One region of the Bradyrhizobium sp. BRP19 genome, then DNA from elsewhere that is predicted to be linked to it. Evidence: riboswitches for the same ligand, from Rfam matches in the RefSeq annotation. Region 1 holds a riboswitch; each other region holds the start of a gene.
What was found. Region 1 has a riboswitch for cobalamin ahead of metE (5-methyltetrahydropteroyltriglutamate--homocysteine S-methyltransferase). Riboswitches for the same ligand answer to the same signal wherever they lie in the genome.
Positions count from the first base shown of each region.

Region 2: it holds a riboswitch for cobalamin, as region 1 does, so the genes downstream of both, I6F36_RS26335 (DUF1636 domain-containing protein) here and metE (5-methyltetrahydropteroyltriglutamate--homocysteine S-methyltransferase) in region 1, are expected to answer to the same signal.
Region 3: it holds a riboswitch for cobalamin, as region 1 does, so the genes downstream of both, I6F36_RS26420 (TonB-dependent receptor) here and metE (5-methyltetrahydropteroyltriglutamate--homocysteine S-methyltransferase) in region 1, are expected to answer to the same signal.

Region 1 covers NZ_JADYVZ010000017.1:43,813-50,130, forward strand. Annotated here, with positions in the region: gene I6F36_RS32100 (hemerythrin domain-containing protein) at 66-665, shown strand; gene metE (5-methyltetrahydropteroyltriglutamate--homocysteine S-methyltransferase) at 1,933-4,278, opposite strand; cobalamin riboswitch at 4,381-4,584, opposite strand; gene I6F36_RS32110 (nodulate formation efficiency C protein) at 5,592-6,318, shown strand, end outside.
Region 2 covers NZ_JADYVZ010000010.1:100,209-106,526, reverse strand. Annotated here, with positions in the region: gene cobN (cobaltochelatase subunit CobN) at 1-287, opposite strand, end outside; gene cobW (cobalamin biosynthesis protein CobW) at 287-1,336, opposite strand; gene I6F36_RS26335 (DUF1636 domain-containing protein) at 1,333-1,707, opposite strand; cobalamin riboswitch at 1,801-2,022, opposite strand; gene cobO (cob(I)yrinic acid a,c-diamide adenosyltransferase) at 2,063-2,698, shown strand; gene I6F36_RS26325 (cobyric acid synthase) at 2,706-4,154, shown strand; gene cobD (threonine-phosphate decarboxylase CobD) at 4,143-5,108, opposite strand; gene cbiB (adenosylcobinamide-phosphate synthase CbiB) at 5,120-6,061, opposite strand; gene cobU (bifunctional adenosylcobinamide kinase/adenosylcobinamide-phosphate guanylyltransferase) at 6,182-6,318, shown strand, end outside.
Region 3 covers NZ_JADYVZ010000010.1:119,556-125,873, reverse strand. Annotated here, with positions in the region: gene I6F36_RS26425 (PepSY domain-containing protein) at 445-1,881, opposite strand; gene I6F36_RS26420 (TonB-dependent receptor) at 1,894-4,251, opposite strand; cobalamin riboswitch at 4,364-4,567, opposite strand; gene I6F36_RS26415 (histidine phosphatase family protein) at 4,640-5,212, shown strand; gene cobT (nicotinate-nucleotide--dimethylbenzimidazole phosphoribosyltransferase) at 5,219-6,271, opposite strand; gene cobF (precorrin-6A synthase (deacetylating)) at 6,277-6,318, opposite strand, start outside.

The DNA.
Region 1 (6,318 bases):
CTTGGGCAGTCTTGCAAATGGCAGAAATCGCTTCCAGCCTAGATTGTGCCTCCAGGAACACCGCAATGATAATCGATCTTCTGCTTCGAGAGCATCGCAACATTGATCTTCTTCTGGTCGCTCTTCAACGCGAATTGGAGATTTTTGAGAAGGGGATCCGCCCCGATTATGAGGTCATTCGCGCGATTATCAGCTATTTCGAGGTTTACCCCGAGGTGTACCATCATCCACAGGAAGACTTGATTTTTTTCAAGCTCAAGTCTCGCGATCCGGAGGCAGCTGCAATCGTGGGCGATCTCGCGCTTGAACACCAGGAAGTCGTCGACCGTTTGCACCACTTCGCGCGAGCTATTGACGCTATTCTCGCCGATCGTGACCTCTTTCGGCAAGACGTCGGCAATATCATACGCGACTTTATAGTACGCGAGCGGCACCACATGATGTGGGAAGAACGAGATTTCTTTCCCGCCGCTCTGAAGGCTCTCTCGGCTAAGGATTGGACCGAAATCGCTTCCGCCCTCACGAATGATGGAGATCCGCTGTTCAGCGAGACAGCAGCAGCGACTTCCGATGCGCTAAGAGCGCATATTCTGCAATTGGAGCAAGAAGCTGAGGCCGAACGGAGCTCGGTCGCGTTGTCGTCCGCCAAGGCCGGCAATCCGTGACACAGCGCCGAGACGGACGGGCCGTATTGATCGCGGCCGTTTGACAGCAGGAAGTGGACCTCATGCTCATTCTGTCGAAAGAAAATGGGGGTGCTCGCGGGCACGTAGGCTGCCGCACCCCCAAAATGGCTTCTGCGCAATGTGATCGCTTCCTCGACCACCGGCGCAAACAGCATGGCCGAGCCTAGCTGAGCTCTGGTTCCGGCACCACAATGTAAACCTCGCAGGTCTGTCAGTTGCGCAGTGATATCGCGCGAAACGGACGCCTCTCATGTCCGCCGACCGATGAGGACGGACGATTGCCGCCGCGCGGGTGCGGCGAAGCACTCCTTGAGCCCCGCCCCATACGCTCTGAGACATCCGGCCGCAGCCGGTCCTACTCACTGCACGCGAAATGCGAGGCACTGCCAGTCCCGGGTACGTTCAGCACCAACAGCAAGGCGCTGGACGTGGATCGCCACGACCAGTTCTGGCGCAATTGGATTTCAACAAGCTATGGGGATCCGCATCGTAAATAATGCTCGTTCCTGACGCGTGTCCGCTTCATCGCGATCCTACATACGTGTATGCGGCGTGCAGCATGCCCTCCCATTGGCCTTGGAGCGGCCATAGGCATCGGCGACGCTCCGGTAATTAGGTCCAGAAACCTCTGTTTGAGATCTATGAGCGGACCATGCGGAGGGTGTCACGAGCTTGATGATGCCGCGGTGCCGATAGGGTGCTCCTCAGCGCCCAAGCCGAAACCCGACTATCGGGTGGAACCGGTCGACCAAGGACTGCCTTAAGCAAGGTTCAAATTTAGCAACCGCTTATGCATTGGATAAGCTTGCGAGATCCATGGAGCCGGGCTTACGTCGCCCTAATCGAACATAAGGCTCCAGGCAGGAAAGCGCACCGAGTTTGCTGTTGGTGTCCTGCGGCGACCGCCCGGCATGCCCCCTCGCTGCTATCGTAATCGTGCCGACGTGCTCATGAGCGACAAACCTTGGTGTAGATTCTAACTCTCAGGCTATACGGTCGCATACCACGGCATAATTGAGCTACGCTGAGCTTGTGCTTCAACTCGGCTCAGATTTTCGGCGAATGTCCTCGCCGTGATCGAACTGGCGGCTTCGCCGATGGAAGTCCGCGCGAATGCGTCAGCGTCGCTCCTCCCAGACTTTCGCCCGGCCCGCTAAGCGGGGCGGGGCATTTTTTATGTTCCTAAGGCTCCCGCGCAAATGACCACAAGCGGATCAGCTTTGTCGAAAAGAGACCGAAGCCCGGATCAACGGCCTCGCGGATCGAATGCAGCGCGCAGTTCGCGGGCGGCAGCGACCATGTTCGCTAGTGCTGGCCGAACCTCCTCCCATTTGCGCGTCTTCAGGCCGCAGTCTGGATTGATCCAGAGCTGCGAATCCTGCAGCCGCGTCCGAGCCAACACCATCAGCTCCTTCATTTCGCCTGTCTCGGGAACGCGTGGAGAGTGGATGTCGTACACGCCCGGCCCGATCTGATTTGGATATTCGTAGTTCCTGAACGCGTCGAGTAGTTCCATTTTCGAGCGCGATGTCTCGATCGAGATGACATCCGCGTCCATTGCAGCGATCGCACCAATGATGTCGTTGAACTCCGAGTAGCACATATGCGTATGAATTTGCGTTTGATCGGCGACGCCCGATGAACAGATGCGGAAGCAATCGACGGCCCAGTCGAGATAAGCCGCCCACTCCGATCGACGCAACGGCAATCCTTCGCGGACTGCAGCTTCGTCGATCTGGATCATGGTCGCACCAGCATTCTCGAGATCGCGGACTTCGTCTCGGATCGCGAGCGCAATCTGGCGGCAGACCTCGCTTCTGGGAATATCATCACGAACAAAGGACCAGTTCAAGATCGTCACCGGTCCGGTCAACATCGCTTTCATCGGCTTCCTTGTTAGTGATTGCGCGTAGCGCCACCAGTCCACGGTGATAGGCTTCGGCCGTGCTACATCGCCAAACAGGATCGGTGGCCTGACGCAGCGCGAGCCGTAGGACTGCACCCATCCGCTCTTGGTAAATACGAAGCCGGCGAGTTGCTCGCCGAAGTACTGCACCATGTCATTGCGCTCAAACTCGCCGTGCACGAGGACGTCAAGACCGATGTCCTCCTGCCAACGTACGGCGCGCGCAGTCTCCTCCTTGAGGAACTTGTCGTATTGCTCGTCGCTTATCGCACCTCGCGCATGCGCCGCACGGGCATTCCGGATCTCTGTGGTCTGCGGAAATGATCCGATCGTCGTGGTAGGAAAAGCCGGTAGTCCGAATCGATTGCTTTGGATCTCGGCCCGACGGGCAAATGGGCTCGCGCGCCGACACATGGTCTGGTCGATCGCTCTCATCCGGACAGCGACATTGGCATCACGGATTTTCGGCGAAGTCCGGCGAACAGTCGCGGCACCTTCCGACTCGGCAAGAGCTAACGCAACATTCTGGTCGCCTGCGAGTGCACGCGCTAGGATCGCAAGCTCCCGCATCTTCTGGACCGAGAAAGCAAGCCAGCTCTTGACGTCGGAAGCGAGCCCGGTCTCGAGTTCAACATCGACCGGCACATGAAGCAGCGAGCAGGATGGGGCGATCTGTACACGATCCTTGCCGAGCTTCGCAATCGCGGGTTCGAGCCGCTGGCGCAGCGACGACAAATTCGACCGCCATACATTCCGACCGTCGACGACACCGAGCGACATGACGAGATCACTTCGGCCGCCAGCGATGATCTGGTGCAACAACTGTGGCGCTCGAACCAGATCGAGGTGCAGCCCGGCAACTGGCAGGCTCAAGGCGGTGTCCAGATTGTCGCCGAGGTCGCCGAAATAGCTGGCAACCATGATCTTGATCGCCGGCCCCTCCTTGGCGAGCCGGTCATAGGCATGTCGCAAAGATTTTCGCGTCCCCTCATCCAGATCAAGAACTAGGCTGGGCTCGTCGAACTGAACCCAATTTGCCCCACGTTTGGCCAATTCCTGCATAACCTCGATATAGGGCGGTATCAGTTCATCCAGTAGTGAGAGTGGCTGGAACGTGGGATCGGGACTCTTGCCGAGCTTTAGGAATGTGACCGGCCCGATCAGGACGGGGCGGGTCTGAAAGCCAAGGGCCTTGGCTTCCTCATACTCCTCGATCGGCTTGCGAGAGCATAGCCTGAAAGTCTGTCCCCTGTGAAACTCGGGGACCATATAGTGATAGTTGGTGTCGAACCACTTGGTCATCTCCTGCGCGGGTGCGCCAAATCCGCGCGGTCCGTGACCGCAACTCGCATCCTGGTCGTCGCATTGTGAACCGCGGGCCATGGCGAAGTACGTCTTGAGCGAAACGGATTCGGCTTTCGAGGCGTAGATCTCCGGGATGGCGCCAACCATGACACTTGTGTCGAGCACCTGGTCATACAGCGAGAAATCGTTCGATGGAATGACCGTGACGCCGATAGATTTCTGACGGGCCCAGTTCGCGGCACGCAGGCCAGCTGCGTCCTCGAGCAACTGCTGTTCGCTGCTTTTTCCGGCCCAGTAGCTTTCTAGAGCGAATTTGAGCTCGCGCCTTGGACCGATGCGTGGCGTTCCGAGCGTGGCAACAGGAAGGGAGAGAAGAGACATAGCGTTAACCCCATGTTGGGGGCAAAGGCCATGGCGGACGCAGGCAGCGGAAGTCGCGCGGTGCGACGGCTGCTTGGCGCACCACCGGGACACCCCGCCCGTGGACGAATATAGTGTCGGGGCAGGTCTCCTGGCTCGCAGGTCATCGCTGCTGTCCGGCCTTCCCGAAGCCGCGCAGGCTTCAGTGACATCGTTGGACAGCGGCTCGCCGCTCACAGTTGCGGGGGCAGCGCCGGCATATTCACCGGCTTCCCTCTTAGCTCCGGATCAAATGGAAACCGGAGAACCTCGACGACTTGGATTATCGGCAAGAGAAGTCTTCCGTCAACCTCTCAGATTATGTCTCAAGCTGATGCTGCGACATCTGCTACGCGAATGACCGTGCATCTCTACCATTGAGCTGATGTAGAAGTGCCCTCCAATCAGCGATATCGCAATGAGCATCGCAGGGCGCATGGCAGATCGGTGGAAGGGACAAATGCGGCTTGTGCGGTCGGGATTGCTGCCTCGAGCAGAACGCATTTGTCGCCAGTCCCGGCTTCCCAGCGGTTCGAGCACGTGCGCCATCCAGCCACCTTCTCGACCAACAGATCCGTGTTGAATAGGCCCAAGACACCTGGCTAAGCCAGCAACATACCCGGGCAGCACCTTTGATTTGCGGTGCCAGCCACACCCCAAATGCTCGGCGAAGATCGGCTTGGCGCCGTTCGCCATCGAGTACAAAGCGCGCTGCCTGAGGCTGTTCTCGACCTCCGGAGCGCCGCACGTCTCGAAAGGAGCGCCAAACGCGCCATGGCCCCTTGGCCGAAAGTGCCCGAAGGCATGGCAGAGATCGAAAGCCCACATTCCGGCAACGATAACCGAACCACACGGTTCAATGACGGCAAACGTGCTGCCACTTCTCATCAGGAACTTGGCACCGAGGCGTTCCGCTGTGTCGTCGAACATCCGGTGCGTGACGGGATGCATAAGCCGCGCTGGAGAGGTTGAACGGAAACATCGAGACATGCGCCAGTCGGAAAGTCGACAAAGAGGACGCAAAACCGGTGCGAATTGCCGTCTATTATCTGGCACGAAGAATGCACGTCCTCTGCATGCCCAGTCCTCCTGCTGGGCATGTCCAGCACAGCAAATTGAGGCTGTCGGTGGCAGTGAAGTTAGCGGCGCGTGACATAGAGGGGAGCGCCTGCTCGCACGGGAAAACCAGTGGTCGCCCCGTCGCGTCGCCGCTAACTTCTTGCGCTCGCGCATAACAGGTTGAAGGTTGCCCGCTCTAGAATTGCGTGTGGATGAGACCGGATAGGCCGACGGTTATGAAGAAAACGTCAGGAAGACGCGCGCTATGGCTTTGGCTCAGTCGATCCCTGATCTGCCTGGCCGGGCTGGCTGCGACGAGCAACACTGTTCGCGCTAACGACAGCCCCCTTGTCGAAAGAGTCAAGTCAACGTGGCGAGCGCAAGACGGTGAGACAATAGAACAAGTTATCTCCAACGTCTCGAAGGTGGCACAGTTCGTCCCTCGGATGTGGGGCGTCGCTGAACTTGACCAAAATGAATATGTTTTTGTTTCTTGGACCAGGCACCGGGATGATAAATCAGACGAAGAGTACGTTATCACCTGGAAGGCCGCGCTCGACGGGACGATTGAACTTGCGTCGTCCTATGCGAAGCCAATGGAATTGGGCTGGCGCGCCTTCGCGCTCTCGTTGATCGCCAGTGAAGTCAAGGATGGCGAAAGGGACGCAAATGTTGGCTTTCTGCATGACCCGGCCAACTTCAACTTTGTGACGACCATGCAAGGTCGGCTCGGTGATCTTCTGCGGCAGGGCAGCTGCACTATCGTAGATCCTGTTGGAGTGGACTACTTGCCGAAGCAGAATGACAAGCCGACCGAGAAAGGTGATCTGTGGCGCGTTTTGCTTGTGGTGAACTGTAATATCCCAGGGCCCCGCTATTTTACATACAACGGGGTCATCACTTTCGAGAAGAGTGAAGGACAAGATTGGGAGCCGCAATCCTCCTTTGCCAAGCGTATCGCGG
Region 2 (6,318 bases), on a different contig from region 1:
CCGTATGCCCAATAGGACTCCCCGCCGATCAGGCGCACCAATATGCCCCGCGCCTGCGACAGCGTCCGTTCGATATAGGTGTCGACCGACAGCGGATGACGCAGCTCCGCGAGATTGGCCAGCCGCAGCGACGGCAGGCTGCCCCGACCGCGGCGCCAGCCGGCCGCAAACGCGGCCAAATCGGAATCCGAATACGAGAGCACCACGAGATCGGCCGGGTCCTGGCCGATGTCTCTTGGCGTCGCGGTCTCCTCGAGACCGCGGCTCTCGCGGAAGACGACGTGCATCAGATGCCAGATCCTGAAAGACCAAGTCCTGCCTTGATGGCGGCCTCGTCGATATCGCCATGCTCGCCGATCACAACGAGCTTGGACTGCCGTTGAGCCACACCCCATGGCTTGTCGAACTGATGGCGCACGCGCTCACCGACCGCCTGCAACAACAGGCGCATCGGCTTGCCCGCAACCGCGATGTAGCCCTTGGCCCGCAGCACGTTCTGCTCGCGCGCCAGTTTCTGGACGGAGGCGACCAGTGCCTCGATATCCGCCACCTCCGGAAGGTCGATCACGACCGAGGCAAAATCATCATGCTCATGCTCTTCCTCGCCGTCGTGATGCGAGGGCCGCGCGGCGAGATCATTCTCGGCGGCCGCACCGAGGCCGAGGATGACGCGCGCGTCGATCGCGCCATCGGTGACCGGCAGCATCGGCACGCGGCGCGGCATCTCGGCTGTGATCGCCGCCTTTGCGGCTTCGATTCCGGCTGCGCCCGCAAGGTCGGCCTTGGTCAGCAGCACGATGTCGGCGCAGGCGATCTGGTCCTCGAACACTTCCGACAGCGGCGTTTCGTGATCGAGATTGTCGTCCGCCGCGCGCTGCGCTTCCACCGCAGCCGGATCCGGCGCGAAGCGGCCGGCCGCGACGGCCTCGGCGTCGGCCAGCGCGATCACGCCGTCGACCGTGATGCGCGAGCGGATCTCCGGCCAGTCGAACGCCTTCAGCAGCGGCTTTGGCAGCGCCAGGCCCGAGGTCTCGATCAGGATGTGATCGGGCCGCACCGGGCGCGCCAAGAGTTGCTCCATGGTCGGAATGAAATCGTCGGCGACGGTGCAGCAGATGCAGCCATTGGCGAGCTCGACGATGTTCTCCTCCGGGCAGTTCGCATCGGCGCAGGACTTCAGGATCTCGCCGTCGACGCCTTCGCTGCCGAACTCGTTGACGAGCACGGCGAGCTTCTTGCCGCCGGCATTGCTGAGCAGATGCTGGATCAGCGTCGTCTTGCCGGAGCCCAGGAAACCCGTGACCACCGTAACCGGGACTTTTGCGAGCGAGTTCATTCAGCGGCCTCCGGCACGACGGTAACAGGGGGAATACGGGCAAGCGACTGCTTGCGGAAGATTTCGGGACGGCTGCGCCAGGGCACGATTCCGTCGGGCGCCGCCGCGTAGGCCGCAGCACCTGCGACCACGTCCTGCGCATTCGCATCGGACAGGCGGCCATAGACATAGGACCAGCGGCCGGGCGCGCTGAGCGCGACGGAGCAGCCCTGGCTGCACGCCGACAGGCATTCGACGGGAACCACGCTGACGCCCTCGGGCACGCCGGCCTCGAGAATCGCGCCATGCAGGCGCTTGCCGGGCGTCGTCTCGCCCTCGCCAAGCGTCTGGCCGGCGCGGCAGGTGATGCAGACATGAAGTGTGACGGTCATCGCCTCTTCCAGATAACAGCGGGAGGCGATGAGGCGCACGGACCATTCTCCTGAAGGCCCGCTTCCCCGTCGCGGAACACCCCGTCCGCCGGTCCAAAACTCGTCCGCGCTGGCAGGTCTCCCGGCTTGCGGAGCAGGGTTTTGGCCCTTCGATCCCCGCCTTCCCGATTCCAAAAGGAATCAGTGGCTTCGGGCATCTCTCCGGTCACGGTCGCGGGGGCGGCTGCAGTTTGGATCCAAATCTTGCCGATTCGGACCCTATCGCATTCCCTCTTCGCCTGTCATAGGACAGGAACCAACGCCCGGCCACCATTTGCCGGTGGCCGCCACTTGTCAAGCCGAAGGACCGGGACCGATGACGCCTGAACCGGAAACCCACACGACCGAGGAAACCGACGCCCGCCACGCCGCCAAAATGGCGAAGAAGAAGGCCGCTCGCGACAAGATCATGGCGACCAAGAGCGGTGAAAAAGGCCTGATCATCGTCCACACCGGCGCGGGCAAGGGAAAATCCTCCTCGGCCTTCGGCATGATCGTCCGCTGCGTCGCGCATGGCTTCCCTTGTGCGGTGGTGCAATTCATCAAGGGCGCCTGGGATACCGGCGAACGGCGCCTACTCACCGGCCATTTCGGCGACCTCTGTCAGTTCCACGCGATGGGCGAAGGCTTCACCTGGGAGACGCAGGACCGTGCCCGCGACATCGCTGCAGCGCGCGCCGGCTGGGAGAAGGCCAAGGAGCTGATCCTCGACGAGCGGCTGCGCATGGTCGTGCTCGACGAGATCAACATCGCGCTGCGCTACGACTATCTCGATATCGCCGAAGTCATCGAGTTCCTGACGACGCAAAAGCCTGCGATGACGCATGTCGTGCTCACCGGGCGCAACGCCAAGGACGAGTTGGTCGAGATCGCCGATCTCGTCACCGAGATGACGCTCGTGAAGCATCCGTTCCGCTCCGGCATCAAGGCGCAGGCCGGCGTCGAGTTCTGAAGTCATCATGGCACGCGCGCTGATGATCCAGGGAGCCGGCTCGGACGTGGGCAAGTCGCTCATCGTCGCCGGCCTCGCGCGCGCCTTTACGCGCCGTGGTCTGCGCGTGCTGCCGTTCAAGCCGCAGAACATGTCGAACAACGCCGCGGTCACCGTCGATGGCGGTGAGATCGGCCGCGCCCAGGCGCTGCAGGCCCTCGCCGCCGGTGTCGAGCCGCACACCGACATGAACCCGGTGCTGCTCAAACCCGAGACCGATGTCGGCGCGCAGGTCGTGGTCCACGGCAAGCGCATCGCGACGGCGCGTGCGCGCGACTACGCCGCGATGAAGCCGTCATTGATGGGCGCGGTGCTGGAGAGTTTCGAACGCTTGAAGGCGCGGGCCGATCTGGTGCTGGTCGAGGGCGCCGGCAGCCCGGCCGAGGTGAATTTGCGCAAGTCCGACATCGCCAATATGGGCTTTGCCCGCAAGGCGGATGTGCCCGTCGTGCTGGTCGGCGACATCGATCGCGGCGGCGTCATCGCCCAGCTCGTCGGCATCAAGACGGTGATCGAGCCCGACGATGCCGCGATGATCTCTGGCTTCGTCATCAACAAGTTCCGCGGCGATCCCACGCTGTTCGACGACGGCTACAGGCTGATCGAGCAGAAAACGTCGTGGCGCGGCTTCGGCGTGCTGCCCTGGTTTCCGCGTGCCGGCGAGCTACCGGCCGAGGATGCGCTCGGCCTGCGCGATGCGCGCAAGCCGGGCCAATGCAAGATCGCCTGCCTCGCACTGTCGCGGATCGCCAATTTCGACGATCTCGATCCGCTCAAGCTCGAGCCGGGTGTCGATCTCGTGATGGTGCGCCCGGGCGAGGCGATCCCGGGCGACGTGCTCCTCGTCATCATCCCTGGCTCAAAATCCACCCGCGGCGACCTCGCATTCCTGCGCGCGCAGGGCTGGGACATCGACCTGCTCGCCCACCACCGCAGGGGCGGCCATGTGCTCGGCCTCTGCGGCGGCTATCAGATGCTGGGACGCAGCGTCGCCGACCCCGAAGGCATCGAAGGACCTGCGGGCGACACGCCGGGCCTCGGGCTTCTCGATGTCGAGACGGTGATGAGCCCGCAAAAGACCCTCACGCGCGTTACGGCCGTGCATGCCGCGACGGATCAGCCGATCCAGGCCTACGAGATCCACATCGGCCGCACCGACGGCCCGGATCGCGCCCGCCCCTTCGCCAAGCTGGACGGCGAGGCGGAAGGCGCGATCTCGCGCGACGGCCGTGTGCAGGGCAGCTATCTGCACGGCCTGTTCACGTCAGATGATTTCCGCAAGGCCTACCTCGCCAAGCTCGACATTCCCGCGGGCGACGAGCCCTATCACGCCAGCGTCGAGAGCGCGCTCGAGGCGCTGGCCGATCACATCGAAAAGCATCTCGACGTCGAAAGCCTGCTCGCGCTAGCGCGCTAGGGCCTGCGCAAGGCGCGTCCATTCGGCTTCGCTGCCGGGAAGTCCGAGGCGGAGCCATGTCGGCTGTCGCGCGAAGACGCGGGACCAGATGTGGACGCGCGCGAGCCTTTCCTGTGCAGCCAGTGCGTCAGGCGTTTCGTACAAGCGAAACAGCGACGTGCCGCCGATGAGCCGCCAGCCTTGCGCATGCGCCAATGCGTCGAGGCGAACACAGTCGCGCGCGAGCCGCGCCGACGTAACCTCGGTCCAGGCCTCATCGCGCAAGGCACGGCAGCCGATTTCGATCGCCGCACCCGAAACAGGCCATGGCCCCGACATCGCGGCAAGCCTGTCGATGTCGGCGGCATGAGCGATGGCGAAGCCGAGCCGCAGGCCGGCCAAGCCGTAGAACTTTCCGAACGACCGCAGGATCAACAGTCCCGGCCGATCCGCTTCTGATGCAAGCGACGATTGCGGATCGGCATCGGAAAAGCTCTCGTCGACGACGAGACGGCCGACGCGGGGCAGCAGCGCGAGCAGATCCTGTGGCGCAGAACGCCGGCCATCGGGATTGTTGGGATTGACGACGATGGCGAGATCCGCGCCCGGCAGCGCGCCAAGCTCTCCGACTTCCTGCACCTCCCAGCCTGCGGCAGACAGCACGCCGGCATATTCATTGTAGGTCGGCGCGAGAATACGCGCGCGACCGGGCCGCGCAAGTTGGGGCAGCAATTGGATCGCAGCCTGCGCGCCGCCAAGCGCAACGATGGGCGCGCCGGTGCGGTACGCGTGCCCTGCGGCCCGATGCAGGGCCTCGATCTCGGCGCGTGATGGCAGCGCGCTCCACGCGCGCGCGCTCACCTCGCCCACGGGATACGGCAGCCGGTTGATCCCGGTCGACAGATCGATCCAGTCCTCCGCGCGTCCGCCAAAACGCTGCTGGGCCTGGTCCAGATTTCCACCGTGCTCGCGCATGCCCCGTTGTTTCACGCAAAAGCCAGGATCGCAAGCACGCCTGCGACCAGCAGCATGGCGCGGCGATAGACCGTCAGCGCCTCGACGATGTCGGCGGCGCGCGGATCGCGCGCGCCTTCGTTCAGCCAGGGCTCTTCGGTCGTGCTGCCGTGATAGATGCGGGGACCGCTGAGCCGCACACCGAGTCCGCCGGCCATGGCCGCTTCCGGCCAACCGGCATTGGGCGAGCGATGCCGGCGCGCATCGCGCGTCATGCAGGCCAATGATTCCGACCGCTGCGGTGCCAGCAGCACGAACAGGAATCCGGTCAGCCGCGCCGGGACGAAATTGGCGACGTCGTCGATGCGCGCTGCCGCCCAGCCGAAGGCTTCGTGGCGTTCGCTGCGATGGCCGATCATGGAGTCCAGCGTGTTGATCGCCTTGTAGCCGAGGATGCCGGGCAAGCCCAACAGTGCGCCCCAGAACACCGGCGCCACGATGCCGTCGGAGGCGTTTTCGGCAAGGCTCTCGATCGCCGCGCGCGCGATGCCGGCTTGATCGAGGCTTGCGGGATCGCGGCCGACGATGCGCGAGACCGCTTCGCGCGCGGCGGCGACGTCGCCGGCCAGCAAGGGCGTGGCCACGGCAGCGACATGATCGTGCAGCGAGCGCAGCGCGACCAATGGCCAGGCCAGGATGCCAATCAGCACGATCTGGATCCAGCCCGAAGGAAGCAGTGATTGCAGCGCCCAGCCGAGCGCTACGGAAAGCGCGATCACCGCAAGCGCGCCGGCGACGCCCGCGGCTCGGCGCAATGCCGGCGGATCGGACGCGCGATTCCAGGCGGTGTCGATCGCCGCGATCAGACCGCCGAGCCAGGTGACGGGATGGCCGATCCGCGCGAACAGCCACGCCGGCCAGCCCAGAAGGGCATCCACCGCCATCGCCACCACCATCGCGCCCGCAAAGTCCACATCTAGCTCCTGTCCCGCCCCTGTTGCGCAAGACGGCGGCCGAGTGCAAGCCCCTCGCTGCCTGATTTCGGCTTTGTCTTTGGCCGCGTTTGATGATTAGTGCTGCGGCAGGAGACCTTCATGGCCGTCATCTTGATCACCGGCGGGGCGCGATCGGGCAAGAGCACCCGGGCGGAGGCGCGCGCGCGCAGCTTTGCCGGCCAGCCCGTCTACGTCGCGACGGCCGAGGCGCTCGATGGCGAAATGCAGGAACGCAT
Region 3 (6,318 bases), on a different contig from region 1:
TGACGTTCATCATCATTCCCTGTCATGCCATCACGTGCGAGCGTGCGACAGAGCGATGGCCGCGGGATAGGGTCAGAGTTGTCGCAAACCAAAGCGCTAGCAAGCCACCGGCCTTGCGCGGCGCAGCATCGGCTGCACGTTTCCGTGCAGCGCTGCTCGCGCAGAGAGCAGAAGGCCGCGAAGTCAAAATGTGCAGCGCACCCTTGGATTCTTCGAGGCAAATAGAAGCGCCCGTTGCACTGCAATCGGATCGCACAAGGCCATTTGTCTAATTTGCAGGCGATCGGTCGGCGGTGCGGGAGACAGCACTGACCAAGAGCTATGCACGCAGGTCGGCTCAGCCTCTCTTTATTGTACGGTCGGTAAGCGAGGACATCACCGGCCGCTGGTGGATAACCCGGCGCGCCGAACGGGTCGCGCCGGGTACGGAGATTTCGCGACTGGCTATGCGCTCGCCAGCCATGCCCGCAAGCGCCGCCAACCGATGACGATGCCGGTGATGGAGAACATCAGCCCGAGCGTACAGAGCCCGACAATGAGAGCGTCACGCAGCCGCGCATGAGCCAGCAGAATCGGGAAGTCGAGCGTGTGCAGCGCACTGTAGAGCCAGCGATAGACGCGGCGCGACGGGTCCAGCCTTTGCAGCAGCTTGCCATCGGCAGCATCGACATCGAACCAGAGATCGCCGCAGGTCGTGCGGTAGACTGGAGCCCCCGGAAGTGCGGATTGCGCCGGATAGCCGTCGTTGCCGGCGAGCAGAAGCGGTGCGGCACAGCCGGCGCCAAGGCGCGCCGTCAGGTCGCCGATCTCCTGCCTATCCAGGTATGACGCCGGTCCATCGCGCGGCGCGTCCCCTGCCCTGATCAACGCCTGACGGCCGAGACCAACCCGGTCGCGCCGATAGACATGGCCGTTGAAGGCGAACCATTCGACCTCGCGGGCCAACGGCGATATTGGCTGCGGATCGAGCGACGACGCGTCTCGCCAATCCGGGGCGGCATCGACCACGCCGGCCTCTGTCGGAGTCAGTTGCCCGCGCGAGAACAGGCGGCCGTGATCCATCGACAGCCAGCCGCTGAAGATCCAGGTCAGCACAAACACGGTCGCGACGAGACCGATGATGTGATGCAGGGCGTGCCAGCCACGATAGGGCGACGAGAGCTGGCGTCCCCGCATTTTCACACGCACGATTCCGAGCACCGCGCCAAGCAATGCTGCGATCAGGGCCAGCAGCGACAGCGTCCAGACCACGCGATCCCACAGCGCCCAGCTGCTGCGGAGAATTGTCGGATAGATCCAGTGCAGCACGCTGCCGGCCCAGTTCCACGCGCGCTCGCTGCGCGTCGTATCCAGGACGACTTCGCCGGTCAGCGACGAAACGTAGACCTCCGTTCCAGGGGCATCGCCGAGAGCGGCGCGAAACAAGGGGCGATGCCGATCAAAACCGTTCGGCACGCTCCACTGATCGTAGTCCGACTGCGCGACGATCGCGGCGCGCGGCGCGTCGAGCCCGCGCTGACGTGAATAAGCTTGCACGATGGTGAGCGCGACATCGGCTGATGTTACCGGCGCGTCTCCTCCATCGGAGGCGCGAACCGCTCGCGAACCTGTGGAGCCCGAGACGACGTAGACCGGTCCATCGCTCCGCTGGATCAGCCGAACACGCGTGGCATCGGCAATCCCGCTCGCCGCAACGGCGTCCGCGACCGAGATCTTCGTCCCGTCGCGATCGACCGGCACAAGTCCGGCAAATCGCTCCGCTTCCGTCAGCGACGGAAACGGGACGAAGTGCATCACGATTCCCGTCGCGAACCACATCGCGAACAGCAGGCAGAACGCGATGCCGAGCCAGCGATGCGTGAGGACGATCGCGCCCATCATGCGCTCAGGGCCTCACCATTTGAACGCGGCCGAGATCTCGTAGGTGCGCGGCGCGCCCAGGAGGATCTGGTCCGGATAGAACGGATCGCCCCAGATCGCATAGCGCTTATCAGTGATGTTGCGGACACGGAAGGTCAGGCGGGCCTGGTCGACCGCATTGAACGCCGTCTTGGGGATGTCGACGAAGGCGTAGACGTCGGCCACGGTGTAAGCCTTCATCGTCACGACGTTGGCATCGGTGTTGTAGCGGTCGCCGACATGACGGCCGGTGATGCCAAGCTCCACCGGCCATGGTGTGAAGAAGCGATACGACGCGCCGGCGTTGGCGACGATACGCGGCACGTTTGGCGGCGTGTTGCCGGAGAACGAGCCGCCGGCAAAATTGTAGTCGGCATAGCGCGCATCGACATAGGCGATGTTGCCCCACAGCCGCAGCGGCTCGATCGGGCGTATCGAGGCGGCAAGCTCGACGCCTTTCGACTCCTGTCGTCCGGCGATGTTGAGTTGCATGCCGCCGGCGGCCGCATAGACGTTCTTGCGCAGGATGTCATAGGCCGAGAACGACCACTCCGCCCGATTGTCCCAGAACAGGTGCTTGACACCGGTCTCATAGGTGCGCGCGGTGGTCAGATCGAGCGGCTGGGTGGGCGAGAGCAGGAAGATATTGTTGGCTGCGACGTCGGCGCCGGTGGCGTACTGGCTGAAGAAGGTGAGGCCGGGAACGGCCTCCCAGGTGTAGCCGATGCGGCCCGTCACCGGCGCCCAGTCTTTCCTGAATGGGAAGCCCACCTTCTCCACACCGTTCTTGTCGGTCGAGTTGCGGTCGAGCCCGATGTGCTCGACACGAAGGCCGCCGATCAGCGCGAAGCTGCGCGTCAGCTTGAGCCGGTCCTCGAATGACAGCGCCTCGTTGTCGATGCGCGCGGTCTGCTGCTGTGTCGTGAGCAAGCCGTAGAAACCGCGGTTGGGGTCGACCAGCGAAACGGAATCGCCGGGAAAGTTTGCCGCACCGGGCCTGACGAAATCGAGATAGCTCGACGACAGCGTCGTCACGAGCCGATTGTCGAAGCCCGCAATATTTGTATCCCAGATCAGGTCGGTGATGTTGCCGACCAGCCGCTGGCTGTGGGCGACATAGAAACGCTCGCGATCGACCAGGTTCGTGGTGGAATTGAACGCCTCGATCTCGTTGTTGAACCAGGTTCGTTCCGCGCCATAGCCATAGGCCTGACTTTTCAGCGTGAGGTCAGGCGCGAGCTTCAGCTCGAAGCCGCCACGCAGCCACACTTCCTGCGCCACGTTGCGGTTATCGAGAACGTTGTAATTGGTGTTGAAGGTGCGGTCGTCGATGGTGACGGCACCGAGATTCGTTCCGTTGTAATTCGAGACGTAATTGCCGGAGACGATCCCCGTCGTCGCATGCGAACCGCTGAAGGCCACCGGCACCAGCGGCGCGCCCCAATAGGCCTTCGAGCGGTCTTCACGATATTCGACCGCACCCCAGATCCTGAGGCTGTCGGAAACACGGTAGTTGAGCTGGCCGGACGTGCCGAACGTCTTGACATTGGTGTCATCGGCAAAGCCGTTGAGGGCGGAACGGCTGATGTCGAAGCGATAGTCCAGGCCTTGCACATTGGTGCTGCCGCCGGAGCCGTAATGGGCACGGAACGAGTTCAGCGAATCCCAGGAGAAATTGGCATCGTTACGGACAGGTCCGGTGTGGGGCTGCTTGGTGACGAAGTTGATGGCACCGCCCGCGGCGCCCTCGCCCGAAATCAGCGAGGCCGGGCCCTTGAGGAATTCCACAGCCTCCAGATTGGCGGTATCCACGATCCGCGAGGTCATGTTCTGCGGACCGATCTTGATGCCGTTGTAGAGCGTGTTGATCTGGCTGTTGGTGAAGCCGCGCATGGAGAAGGCGGAAGGTTCGGCCGGGTTGTCGCCGGAGGTGACGCCGACGGCGCCCTGCGCCACCTCGGACACGGTGCGATAGCCCTGCTCGCGCATGGTTTCGGCGGAGACAACTTCGACGGTCGCGGGCGTCTGCCGCACCGTCAGGCCGAGCCGCGAGGCGCTTTCGGCAACGGCGTTGGAGTTGAGCGGCGTTTGCGGCGTCGAATCCGGCGTGACGGGTCTTGGCGCTGCGGATACAGCCGCCGGCCTGCGCGCTGCCGCGCGGCGCGCGCTCTGCGCCGTTCCTGCTGCCGGTTTGGCCGGCTTGCGGGCCTGGGCGGGCGACACCTCGATGGGCGGCAGCGGCTCTCGGGCCTGCTGCGCCAGAGCGGCAGGCGGACCAAGAGCGGCAAAGGACGTGAACGCGGCGGAAACCAGCAGAACGCGGCGCGGTCGTGCGATACGGATGGAAGACACAGGTGAAAACCTCGGTATGACGTCAGTGGCACGTCACAGCGAACGAGGTTTCACCTTCGGCCTTAGCCGTCCGATGAAGCCGAATGTCTGTACTCCCCGACCGACATCTTCGCGTGTGACCACGGCTGACGGCAGGTCTCCTGGCTCGCGGGTCGTGACCGCTTCGTCGCCTTCCCGGGACCGAGGACCCAGTGGCTCGTGACGAAGGATTCACCGCTTACAGTTGCGGGGGCAGCCGCGGCATTGGGGACAATTTTCCCCGCACCGCATTCCCTTTTCATTCCCTCTCGGGAAAACCGTCGCGAGCATCTAGGATTACCACCAAGACAGAGTCAATGTGCCAGTTGCGGCGTTGGGGCCACAGCAACCAACTTCCTTGGAGATGAGCATGGAAGGCGAGACCTTCCTCTGGTTGATCAGGCATGCGGCCGTCGCGGGCGTGCCCGGGACGATCCATGCGGCCGATGCGCGGGCCGACCTCGGCGATCACGCTGCATTGGCGGCCCTGAGGCGCCTCTTGCCCGCGGATGTCGCCGGCTATGCCAGCCCATCGCGGCGCACGGTCGAGACGGCGCGCGCCCTGGGACTCGAACCGGAGCTGGTCAGCGAATTCGGAGAGCAGGATTTCGGCGACTGGACCGGTCATCGGCATGACGAGCTCGCCGCGACCGGCGGCGAGGCCTACGCGCAGGTCTGGCGCGATCCCGCGCACGGACGGCCGCCGAACGGCGAGAGCTTTGCGGATCAGGTCGCCCGCGTCCGCCTGGGCCTGGCCCAGATTGGCGCAGGCTCCGCAGCACTGGTCGTCCATTCCGGCACCATACGCGCTGCGCTCTGCATCGCGCTCGATCTCACACCGGAGGCCGCGCTGCGCTTCGTCGTCGATCCGCTGTCGCTGACCCGGATCGACCGGCTGGCGGGCGGTTGGCGCGTCGTGTCGGTCAACCAGCGCGTGGCTTGAGCCGCATCAAGAAGACCGATCCGGCACATTGGCCTGCGCGAACGTCGCCATACCGTTGTGAAGTGCGCAGGCCGAGCGCACCAGCGGCAGCGCGATCGCCGCCCCCGACCCCTCGCCGAGCCTGAGATCGAGGCTGATCAGCGGCTGCACATTCAGCGCGCGCAACACCAGCCGATGTCCCTGCTCCGCCGATTGATGCGAGGGCAACAGGAACGGCTGGCAGGACGGGTTGAGGCGCACCGCCGTCAGCGCCGCCACCGAGACGATAAAGCCGTCGATCAACACGGGGATGCGGCGTTGCGCGGCCGCGATGATCGCACCCGAGATCGCCGCAATCTCGAGGCCGCCGACCGCGCACAGGATTTTTTCGGGTGACGCCCCCGCAACGCCGTGATGCGCGATCGCCGCATCGATCACCCGCACCTTGTGCGCGCGGCCCGACGCATCGACGCCGGTGCCGCTGCCCGCGATCTCGTCGGCACTCACACCGAGCAGGCTCGCAGCAATCGCTGCTGAGGTCGTGGTGTTGCCGATCCCCATCTCGCCGAAGATCAAGAGATCAGGCCGGCCGGCCTCGGCGCGCGCCACCGCGCGCTGGCCGGCCTCGAAGGCGAAGGCCAATTCCGTGGGCGTGAGCGCGGCCTCGACACTGAAATCGCGGGTGCCGCTGCGCGGCTTGTCGGTGACGATTCCCGCGATCTGCGCCTCGGTCAGCGTGCCGGCGTCGACCACCTCGAGGCTCGAACCCAGCTCGCGCGCCAGCACCGAGATCGCGGCGCCACCGGCAGCAAAATTCGTCATCATCGCGATGGTGACGGCTTGCGGATAGGCCGACACGCCCTGCGCGACGATGCCGTGGTCGCCGGCGAAGATGATGATCGGCACCCGCGCGGCGCGCGGTTGCTCGGTGGCCTGCAGGCCCGCAAGCTCGATTGCGAGCTGCTCGAGCCGGCCGAGCGCGCCGGTCGGCTTCGTCAGTTGCGCCTGCCGCGCAATGGCCGCCTCGCGATGAACAGCGGAGACCTCGGGGCAGTTCTGGGTAACCCATTCGGGAAGCATGCTGCTCAACGCCTGCGTTTGATGATGTAGCTGTCCATGATCCAGCC